Linked DNA regions of Catellatospora sp. TT07R-123. The protein of the gene in region 2 interacts with the protein of the main gene of each other region in a pairwise test. Links are inferred from orthologs where the notes say so. Each region holds a gene or a part of one and is shown on either strand. Other genes may lie near its edges.

Region 1 (4,221 bases), on a different replicon or contig from region 2:
GAGCTCCATCGCGACCGAGTAGCGGTTGGCGTTGGACGGGTCGCGCTGCTGGGCGCGGCGCACCTGGGCCTCGGTGCCGGTCAGGGTCTGGATGTGGTGGCCGTACTCGTGGGCGAGCACGTACGCCTGGGCGAACTGGCCCTTGGCGCCGAACCGGCTGGCCAGCTCGTTGTAGAAGGCCAGGTCGATGTACACGTGGTTGTCGCCGGGGCAGTAGAACGGGCCGACGCCGGAGGTGGCCGGGCCGCACGCGGTGTTGACCGAGCCGGTGAAGTACCGCGTGGTCGCCTTCTGGTACGGCTGGCCGAAGTACTGCGGCATCGCGCTCTGCCAGTAGTTCTGGATCGAGTTGATGTAGAGCAGGTTGCGGCAGGCCGCGTCGTTGAAGCGGTCGGGGTTGTCCTTGCCGCACTTGGTGGCCAGGTCCCCGGTGGCGCCCGTGTCGCCGGGCTGCTTCTGGGTGGCGGGCTGCTCGACCCCGCCGAGACCGCTGAAGATGCCGGAACCGCCGCCGGTGCACAGCAGGATGCCCACGCACAGCGCCCCGACCAGCAGCACCACCATGCCGATCTTGCTACGCAGCAGGCTGGGCAGCAGGGCGCCCAGGCAACCGGCACCGGCGCCGCCCATGCCGCCGCCTCCGCCGCCGCCCATGGGTGGGAAGTTGAAGCCGCCTCCGCCGCCTCCGCCGCCCTGCCCACGCATGTCCTCGACCTGGGACGGGTCGAGTTCGGCGTTTTCATTGATGCTCACGTTGGCCAGCCTAAGCATGTTTGTGGGCAATTACACCCAAATCATGGCGTCGAACGGCCAAATGCCGTGGCAGGCATGGTCGGCACCCCCGGTAGAATGGGTTCCTCGTTCCCTGTGCCACCCGGTGGCCGCCCCCGACCTGGGAGAGATCATGATCACGGCCACCGGCCTGGAACTGCGCGCAGGCGCGCGCATCCTCCTGGGGGAGACCGCTCTGCGGGTCCAGCCCGGCGACCGCATCGGCCTCGTCGGCCGCAACGGTGCCGGCAAGACCACCACCCTGAAGGTGCTCGCAGGGGAGGGCTCGCCCTACGCGGGGCTGGTCGACCGGCGCGGACCCGTCGGCTACCTGCCGCAGGACCCGCGCACCGGCGACCTCGAGATCACCGCCGCCGACCGGGTGCTGTCCGCCCGCGGCCTGGACGTGCTGCGCAACGAGATGAAGGCCCTGGAGGGCCGCCTCGCCGAGGACGACAAGTTCATGCGGCGCTACGGGCAGCTGGAGGACCAGTTCTCCGCCCTCGGCGGATACGGTGCCGAGTCCGAGGCCGCCCGCATCTGCGCGAACCTCGGCCTGCCCGACCGCGTCCTCGCCCAGACCCTGGGCACCCTCTCCGGCGGCCAGCGCCGCCGCATCGAGCTGGCCCGGATCCTGTTCCGCGACGCCACCGAGACCGGCGGCGGCATCCTGCTGCTCGACGAGCCGACCAACCACCTCGACGCCGACTCCATCACCTGGCTGCGCAGCTTCCTCAGCGGCCACAAGGGCGGCCTGGTGGTCATCTCCCACGACGCCTCACTGCTGGACGCCGTGGTCAACAAGGTGTGGTATCTCGACGCGAACCGCGCCGTGGTCGACAGCTACAACATGGGCTGGAAGACCTACCTTGAGGCGCGCGAGACCGACGAGCGCCGCCGCAAGCGCGAGCGCGCCAACGCCGAGAAGAAGGCCGGCGCCCTGATGGCGCAGGCCGACAAGCTGCGTGCCAAGGCCACCAAGACCATCGCCGCGCAGAACATGGCCAAGCGCGCCGAGAAGATGATCTCCGGGCTGGACGAGGTGCGCGCCGCCGACAAGGTGGCCAAGGTGCGCTTCCCCACCCCGGCCGCCTGCGGCAAGACGCCGCTGACGGCGGAGGGGCTGTCGAAGTCGTACGGCTCGCTGGAGATCTTCACCGACGTCAACGTCGCGGTCGACCGCGGCTCGCGCGTGGTCATCCTGGGCCTCAACGGCGCGGGCAAGACCACCCTGCTGCGCATGCTCGCGGGCATGCTGGAGCCCGACACCGGCGAGGTGAAGGCCGGTCACGGCCTGCGGCTGGGCTACTACGCCCAGGAGCACGAGACGCTGGACGTCGAGCGGACCATCCTCGACCACATGCGCTCGGCCGCGCCGGAGCAGACCGACACCGAGCTGCGCCGCATCCTGGGCGCGTTCCTGTTCAGCGGCGACGACGTGGACAAGCCCGCGGGCGTGCTGTCCGGCGGGGAGAAGACCCGGCTGGCGCTGTCGACGCTGGTCTGCTCGGGCGCGAACGTGCTGCTGCTCGACGAGCCCACCAACAACCTCGACCCGGTCAGCCGCGAGCAGGTGCTCGACGCGATCGCCCGATACCCCGGGGCGATCGTCCTGGTCACCCACGACCCGGGCGCCGTCTCGGCGCTCAAGCCAGACCGCGCCATCCTCCTGCCCGACGGCGACGAGGACGCCTGGTCCGACGACCTGCTCGAACTCGTCGAACTCGCCTGACCTGAGTGTTAAGAAGGGCACCTGCTACATCGCAAAGCGATGAGAAGGTGCCCTTCCTTTCGTCGGGCGGCGCTACCAGGGCGTGGACAGGACCGCCTCGATGACCATCGCGGACAGGGCGCCTACGGCGACCAGGATCAGCGGGGCGGGCACCGGGTTCCCGCCGGGGCGTTCAGGAGCCACCGCGGCGATCGTCAGCCAGGGGAAGTACGGCAGCCACGCGTGCTCGATCCCGCCGCGCGCCAGCCCGGCCCCGATCGAGAACAGCACCGCCGCCGCGGCGCCCACCAGGAACGGCCAGCCAGGGGTGTTGCGCACCTTGCGCAGGCTCGCGTACAGCGGCGGCCCGGCGGCCAGCAGCAGCGCGCACACGCTGATCAGGCTCCACCACAGCACCGAGCGGTGCGGCTCGATGCGCTGGTTGAAATCGTCGTAGGCGGCGCCCAGCCCGTCGGTCCAGGCGAAGCCCAGCGTCGCCGCCCCGAGCACCGGCAGCAGCGCGCCCAGCCCGCTGAACAGGTTCAGGGCGGCCCGGCGGCGCGCGAAGTACAGGCACACCACCGACAGCCCGAGCCACGCCGCGGCGTACGAGAACAGCGCCGCCACGCCGAGCAGCAGCCCGGCCAGCACCGCCCACAGCGCCGCGCGCCAGCCGTGCCGCCGGGTGGCCCGCACCCCGGCCAGCGTCATCGCCGCCCCGATGGCGGCCACGACGGCGTCCATCGACACCGCCACCCACACCGCGTACGGCGCGAGCATCAGCACCGGCGCGTACGCCCGCGCGGTCTGCTCGCCGCCCATGTCGCGCACCGCGGCCAGGATCAGCGGCACCGACAGCGCCCCGACCGCGGTCACCAGCAGTGCCAGCGTGAGGTGGCTGCTGACCCCGAGCCGCTGCACCGCCCACAGCAGCAGCACCGGCGCGGGCGGGTGCCCGCGGGTGGCGCTGGTGTGCTCGGCCGAGCGGCTGGTGAACGTGCTCAGGTAGCCCAGCGGGTCGTCGCCGACCTCCTGCACGTCGCCCAGGTAGCTGTCCGGCGACAGCGAACGGGTGAATCCGTCCGCGCCGTCGACCAGGGCCAGCGCGGCCGCCCAGGCGAACATCGCGACCGCCGAGCCGACGCTGACCGACCACCACGGCAGTCGATGCAGCCAACCGCGCCAGGCGGCCACCAGGACGGCGCCGGCGACCACCGGCGCGAGCATCGACAGTGGGGAGATCGTGAGTCGGTAGCTGCCGAGAAACGGTGCGCTGGCGGTGCCGAGCCGTGCCCCGGCGCGCACCGCCACCCAGGTCACGAGCAGGCCGGCGCCGGCCAGCAGCGCCCAGCCCAACAGGTCGCGCCACTGTCGGACGCGGTCGCTCGGGGGTTCAGCGGTCATGGCGCCATACGCTATATGCGGGCTATCGGGTACCCGACAGCACCTTGCGTGTCGGTTGGCATGGAATTGATATCTAGCGCATGATCGTCGGAGGCGGTCTAATAGGTGAGACCGCAACCGCATCGTCCGGGACGTGAGGAAGTCAACATGGCAGCCACCGGTACAGCTACCGCCACCGAGAAGGGTCGCCGGATCGTCGGCACCGAACGCCAGACGCTCGCCAAGGACCTCGTGAAGCGCTACACGTCGGGTGAGAGCATCCGCGCGCTGGCAGCGTCTACTGGTCGCTCGTACGGGTTCATCCACCGCGTGCTCACCGAGTCCGGTGTGGCCCT
Region 2 (5,561 bases):
GCTGGTCGGCCGGGTAGTAGTAGCGGTGTTCCACCAGTCCCTCGGACAGGCCCCGGACCAGGTGGGACGGGTCGCCCCGGATCAGGTCGGCCGCGGCGGCGGTGACCGTCCCCGCCGCGATCACCAGGACCAGCGCCGCCCAGGTGGGCAACCGCACCGAGGTGACCAGCACGGCCACCCCGGTCAGCAGCAGCCCGGCCGGGATCATGAGCAGCGCCGAGCTGGGCAGCTCGGGGCGCCAGAAGCCGTACAGGGGCGGGTGCTGGAAGATCCCGTACGGGATGCGCACCCGCGCCGCGCTGTATGCCAGGAACCCGGCCAGCGCGGCCGCCACGGCCGCCATCAGCAGCACGGGCCACAGGCTCAGGGTGCGCGGCCGTCCCGCCACCCTGTCCACGCTAGCCGCCGGGCCGTCCCGCCGGTCGAGGATGGCCGACCCGGCCTACTCCTCGTCGTCGTCCAGGCGGGCGAGCCAGGTGGCGAAGCGCTCGACCGGGATCTCGAACTCCGGGTTGAGGTCGATGAAGTCGCGCAGGCGCTCGGCCAGCCACTCCAGCGTGACCTGCTCATCCCCCCGCCGCTCGACCAGCTCCTCGATCCCGCGATCGGTGAAGTACATCGTGTGCCTCCGGATATGGAGATCGCCGTTTCGGGTCACGGGACGCGTTCTGACTGCGTCCAGTGACCCGAAACGGCGATCATCGCCTAAAGGGTCAGGCCGGGCGCGGGAGCGCCGCCTCGATCAGCGCGGACTGCTCGACGTCGTGGAGCTTGGTGGAGCCCACGGCCGGGGCGGCCGCGGACGGGCGGGAGATGCGGCGCATGCGCACCCCGTCCAGGTGCTCCAGCAGGTTCAGCGCCACGAACGACCAGGCACCCTGGTTGGCCGGTTCCTCCTGCACCCAGCAGAAGTCCTCGGCCGCCGGGTACTTGGCCAGCTCCGCCTTGACCTCCTCGACCGGCAGCGGGTAGAGCTGCTCCAGCCGGATGATCGCGGTGTCGGTGATGCCCCGCTCCTGCCGCGCCTGGACCAGGTCGTAGTAGACCTTGCCCGAGCAGAACAGCACCCGCTTGACCTGCGCCGCGTCCAGCTGCGCGGTCTCGCCCAGCACCGGCTGGAAGGTGCCGGTGGTGAAGTCGGCCACCGAGGACACCGCGAGGCGGTGGCGCAGCAGCGACTTGGGCGTGAACACGACCAGCGGCTTGCGCTTGGGCGACAGGGCCTGGCGGCGCAGCAGGTGGAAGTGGCTGGCGGGCGTCGAGGGGATCGCCACGCGGATGTTGTCCTCGGCGGCGAGCTGGAGCCAGCGCTCGGGGCGGCCGGAGGTGTGGTCCGGGCCCTGGCCCTCGTGCCCGTGCGGCAGCAGCACGACCACGCTGGACTGCTGGCCCCACTTGACCTCGCCGGAGCTGATGAACTCGTCGATCACCGACTGGGCGCCGTTGACGAAGTCGCCGAACTGCGCCTCCCACAGCACCAGCGCGTTGGGGTTCTCGACGGAGTAGCCGTACTCGAAGCCCATCGCGGCGTACTCGCTCAGCAGCGAGTCCTGCACGTGGAAGCGGGCCTCGGGGCTGGCCACGGTGTTGACCGGCAGGAAGTCGCCGCCGGTCAGCGCGTCCACGATCGCGGCGTGGCGCTGCACGAACGTGCCGCGGCGGCTGTCCTGGCCGGACAGGCGCACGGTGACGCCCTGCGAGAGCAGCGAGCCGAACGCCAGGATCTCGCCGAAGCCCCAGTCGATCTCGCCCTCGACCGCCATCTTGGCGCGCTTCTCCAGCAGCTGCTGGATGCGCTTGTGCGGGGTGAAGCCCTCCGGCGGCGAGGTGTGCGCCTCGCCGATGCGGCGGACCAGGTCGGCCGGGACCGCGGTGGCCACGGTCGGCTCGGGCAGCACCTCGCGGGCGCGGGTCAGGCGGCTGGACACCCCGGCGACGGCGTCGCGGGTGGCCTTGAAGACCGTCTCCAGCTGCGTCTGGTAGTCGCGCAGCGCCTCCTCGGCCTGGTCGACGGTGATGTCGCCCCGGCCGATCAGCTCCTCGGTGTAGAGCTTGCGGACCGAGCGCTTGGTGTCGATGATCTTGTACATCAGCGGGTTGGTCATCGACGGGTCGTCGCCCTCGTTGTGCCCGCGGCGGCGGTAGCAGACCAGGTCGATCACGACGTCCTTGTTGAACTCCTGGCGGTAGTCGAAGGCCAGGCGGGCGACGCGGACGACCGACTCGGGGTCGTCGCCGTTGACGTGGAAGATCGGCGCCTGGATCATGCGCGCGACGTCGGTGCTGTACAGCGAGGAGCGGCTGTACTCCGGGGCGGTGGTGAAGCCGACCTGGTTGTTGACGACCACGTGCACGGTGCCGCCGGTGCGGTAGCCGCGCAGCTGGGACAGGTTCAGCGTCTCGGCGACGACCCCCTGGCCCGCGAACGCCGCGTCGCCGTGCACCAGCAGCGGCAGCACGGTGTAACCCTGCAGGCCCAGGTCGAGCCGGTCCTGCTTGGCCCGGACGATGCCCTCCAGCACCGGGTCGACGGCCTCCAGGTGCGACGGGTTGGCCGCCAGCGACACGGTGGTCGTGAAGGCGCCGTCGGGGCTGGTGAACTTGCCGGTCATGCCCAGGTGGTACTTGACGTCGCCGGAGCCCTGCGCGGTCTTCGGGTCGAGGTGCCCCTCGAACTCGCCGAAGATCTTCTCGTACGGCTTGCCGACGATGTTGGCCAGCACGTTGAGGCGGCCGCGGTGGGCCATGCCGATGACGACCTCGTCGAGGCCGCCCTCGGAGGACGCCTGGAGCACCTCGTCCAGCAGCGGGATCAGCGACTCGCCGCCCTCCAGCGAGAACCGCTTCTGGCCGACGTACTTGGTCTGGAGGAACGTCTCGAACGCCTCGGCGGCGTTGAGCCGGCCCAGCACGTGCTTCTGCTCCTCCGACGTGGGCTTGGTGTACTTCTGCTCCACGCGCGTCTGGATCCAGTGGCGCTCCTCCGGGTCGGAGATGTGCATGTACTCCACGCCGACGCGGCGGCAGTAGGAGTCGCGCAGCACGCCCAGGATGTCGCGCAGCTTCATCGTGTCCTTGCCGGCGAAGCCGCCGACCGGGAACGAGCGGTCCAGGTCCCACAGGGTCAGCCCGTGCTCGCGGACGTCGAGGTCCGGGTGCTTGCGGATGTGGAACTCCAGCGGGTCGGTGTCGGCCATCAGGTGGCCGCGGACCCGGTAGGAGTGGATCAGCTCGATGACCCGCGCGGCCTTGTCGATCTGGCCCTCGGAGGTGTGCGCGATGTCCCGGATCCAGCGGACCGGCTCGTACGGGATGCGCAGCGCGGTGAAGATCTCGTCGTAGAAGCCGTGCTCGCCGAGCAGCAGCTCGTGCATGACCTTCAGGAACTCGCCGGACTGGGCGCCCTGGATGACCCGGTGGTCGTAGGTGCTGGTCAGCGAGATGATCTTGCTGACGGCCATGTCGGCCAGCTGGGCGTCGCTCATGCCGGAGAACGGCGCCGGGTACTCCATCGCGCCGACGCCGATGATGGCGCTCTGGCCCTGCATCAGGCGCGGGATCGAGTGCACCGTGCCGATGCCGCCCGGGTTGGTCAGCGAGATGGTGGTCCCGCTGTAGTCGTCCATGGTCAGCTCGTTCTTGCGGGCGCGCCGGACCACGTCCTCGTACGCCTGCCAGAACTGGCGGAAGTCCATGGTCTCGCACGTCTTGATCGACGGCACCACGAGCGTGCGCGAGCCGTCGGGCTTGGCCAGGTCGATGGCGATGCCCAGGTTCACGTGCGCGGGCACGACCATCGCGGGCTTGCCGTTGTTCTGGCCGAAGTGGTTGTTCAGCTCCGGGTGCATGGCCAGCGCCCGGACCAGGGCGTACCCGATCAGGTGGGTGAAGCTGACCTTGCCGCCGCGACCGCGCTGCAGGTGATTGTTGATCACGATGCGGTTGTCCGACAGCAGCTTCGCCGGGACGGCGCGCACGCTGGTCGCGGTGGGCACCTCCAGCGAGGCGTCCATGTTCTCGACGATCTTGGCGGCGATGCCGCGCAACGGCACGATCGTGGTGCCGGCGGGCTCGGCCGGGGCCGCGGCCTTCGGCGCGGCGGCCTTCTCGACCGGCTTGGCCTGCACCGGGGCGGCCTGCGCGGGGGCCGGGGCGGCGGGCTGGGCGGCCGGGGCGGCGGGCTGCGCGGGCGCGGCGGCCTTGGCGGCGGGCTTCGCGCTCGCGGGCGCCGCGCCGTCGGCCGGCTTGTAGTCGGCGAAGAAATCGTGCCAGGCGGGATCGACGCTGGTGGGATCGGCGAGGTACCGCTGGTACATCTCCTCCACGATCCACTCGTTCGGGCCGAAGCTCGCGAGCGGGTTGTCCTGCACTGAGCGACCGCTTGGGCCGGTGCCCGAGCTCTGCTGGGTCGACACGGGTACTTTCGCCTCTTCCGCATGTCTTTAACGAGTACTCAGAAAACCGCGTCCCAGGCTACGCGCTGCCGTACGCCCGAGCACGGGCGGCAGGCCTCCGTGTCGCATGACACAGTCCCGACAGCCGGGATCGCGGGCGCACCGGGGTGAATGTGTGCTACGCCACCGCGATCCAGGTGGCCTCGGCGCGGGCGAGCAGGGCGCCGGTGGCGGCGTACAGCGAGGTGCGGACCAGCGCCTTGCGCCCCTCGCGCCGCACCAGGGCGCCCGTCACGACGCACTCGTCGTCCGGCTCCGGCAGCGCGTCGACCACCGCGGCCATCCGGCCCAGCACGAACGGCTGCGCGGCAGTGAGCACCGTCCAGCCGCCGGGGCAGTCCAGCGCCGCCCACACCACCGGCACGGACACCTGCGGCGGCATCGTGAACGCCGCCGCGGTGCGGCCGTCCGGCAGCGGGCCGGGGAAGATCCGCAGGCCGTCGGCCCGCTGCGGGCTGCACACGTAGCAGGTGGGGAAGGGGTGGCCGGCGTGGCCGGGGTAGCGGCCGGTCGCGGCGAGCGCCTCGGTGCGGCTCACCGGCGGCACCGGCTCGATCTCCGCGGTGCGTACCGCCGCCGTCGCCACCAGCAGCCCGCCCTCGTCGCGCACCGCCCAGCCGCCGTCCTCGGCGGTCACGGCCAGCGGCACGCCCACCGGCGGCGGCTGCCGCAGCGTCACCTCGACGGTCCCGCCGGGCGCGGCCACCTTCTCGGCCACGAGTCCGCTGGTCCAGCCGCCGTTGCCCGTGGCGGGCGGCCCGGTGCGATCGGCGTCGATCACGATGTGCTCGGTCATGCCCATAAGCCTTTCACTCTTCACGTGCCCGTCACCCATCGCAGGTACAGGCTTTATCCAGCGCTTCTACACAATGCACATGACGCAGATGTTGTTGACCGCAGCCCCTACGGGCTACTCCGCGTTGATCGCGGGAGATGCGGCGACGGTGGAGGCGGCCCAGCGGCTGCGCTACCGCGTGTTCGCCGAAGAGATGGGTGCCCAGCTCGACCCGAGCGGGCTCGACCAGGACGAGTTCGACGCCTACTGCGACCACCTGGTGGTGCGCGAGGACCGCACTGGCGAGGTCGTCGGCACGTACCGGCTGCTGC

What was found. Proteins that work in one complex are often made in the same cells at the same time.
Region 1: the proteins of Cs7R123_RS36905 (region 2) and Cs7R123_RS10490 interact in binary tests that used the Escherichia coli proteins (3 or more experiments, as listed by UniProt). The link is inferred for Catellatospora sp. TT07R-123 from one-to-one orthologs.

What each region holds. Positions count from the first base shown.
Region 1 is NZ_BNEM01000001.1:2,476,919-2,481,139, reverse strand. The notes cover bases 327-3,203. They hold Cs7R123_RS10490 (ABC-F family ATP-binding cassette domain-containing protein), read left to right. Parts: upstream 327-904; coding sequence 905-2,503; downstream 2,504-3,203. Other genes in these bases: Cs7R123_RS10485 (hypothetical protein), read right to left, coding at 2,576-3,203; Cs7R123_RS10495 (neutral zinc metallopeptidase), read right to left, coding at 327-753. Also shown: more of Cs7R123_RS10495, read right to left, coding at 1-326; more of Cs7R123_RS10485, read right to left, coding at 3,204-3,886; Cs7R123_RS10480 (helix-turn-helix domain-containing protein), read left to right, coding at 4,034-4,221. UniProt on the Escherichia coli protein: Genetic data indicate it may be involved in ribosome assembly or function.
Region 2 is NZ_BNEM01000002.1:3,835,940-3,841,500, reverse strand. The notes cover bases 514-4,730. They hold Cs7R123_RS36905 (multifunctional oxoglutarate decarboxylase/oxoglutarate dehydrogenase thiamine pyrophosphate-binding subunit/dihydrolipoyllysine-residue succinyltransferase subunit), read right to left. Parts: upstream 4,416-4,730; coding sequence 714-4,415; downstream 514-713. Other genes in these bases: Cs7R123_RS36900 (hypothetical protein), read right to left, coding at 4,573-4,730; Cs7R123_RS36910 (DUF6104 family protein), read right to left, coding at 514-619. In the rest of the region: Cs7R123_RS36915 (glycosyltransferase family 39 protein), read right to left, coding at 1-388; more of Cs7R123_RS36910, read right to left, coding at 443-513; more of Cs7R123_RS36900, read right to left, coding at 4,731-5,250; Cs7R123_RS36895 (GNAT family N-acetyltransferase), read left to right, coding at 5,330-5,561. UniProt on the Escherichia coli protein: E1 component of the 2-oxoglutarate dehydrogenase (OGDH) complex which catalyzes the decarboxylation of 2-oxoglutarate, the first step in the conversion of 2-oxoglutarate to succinyl-CoA and CO(2).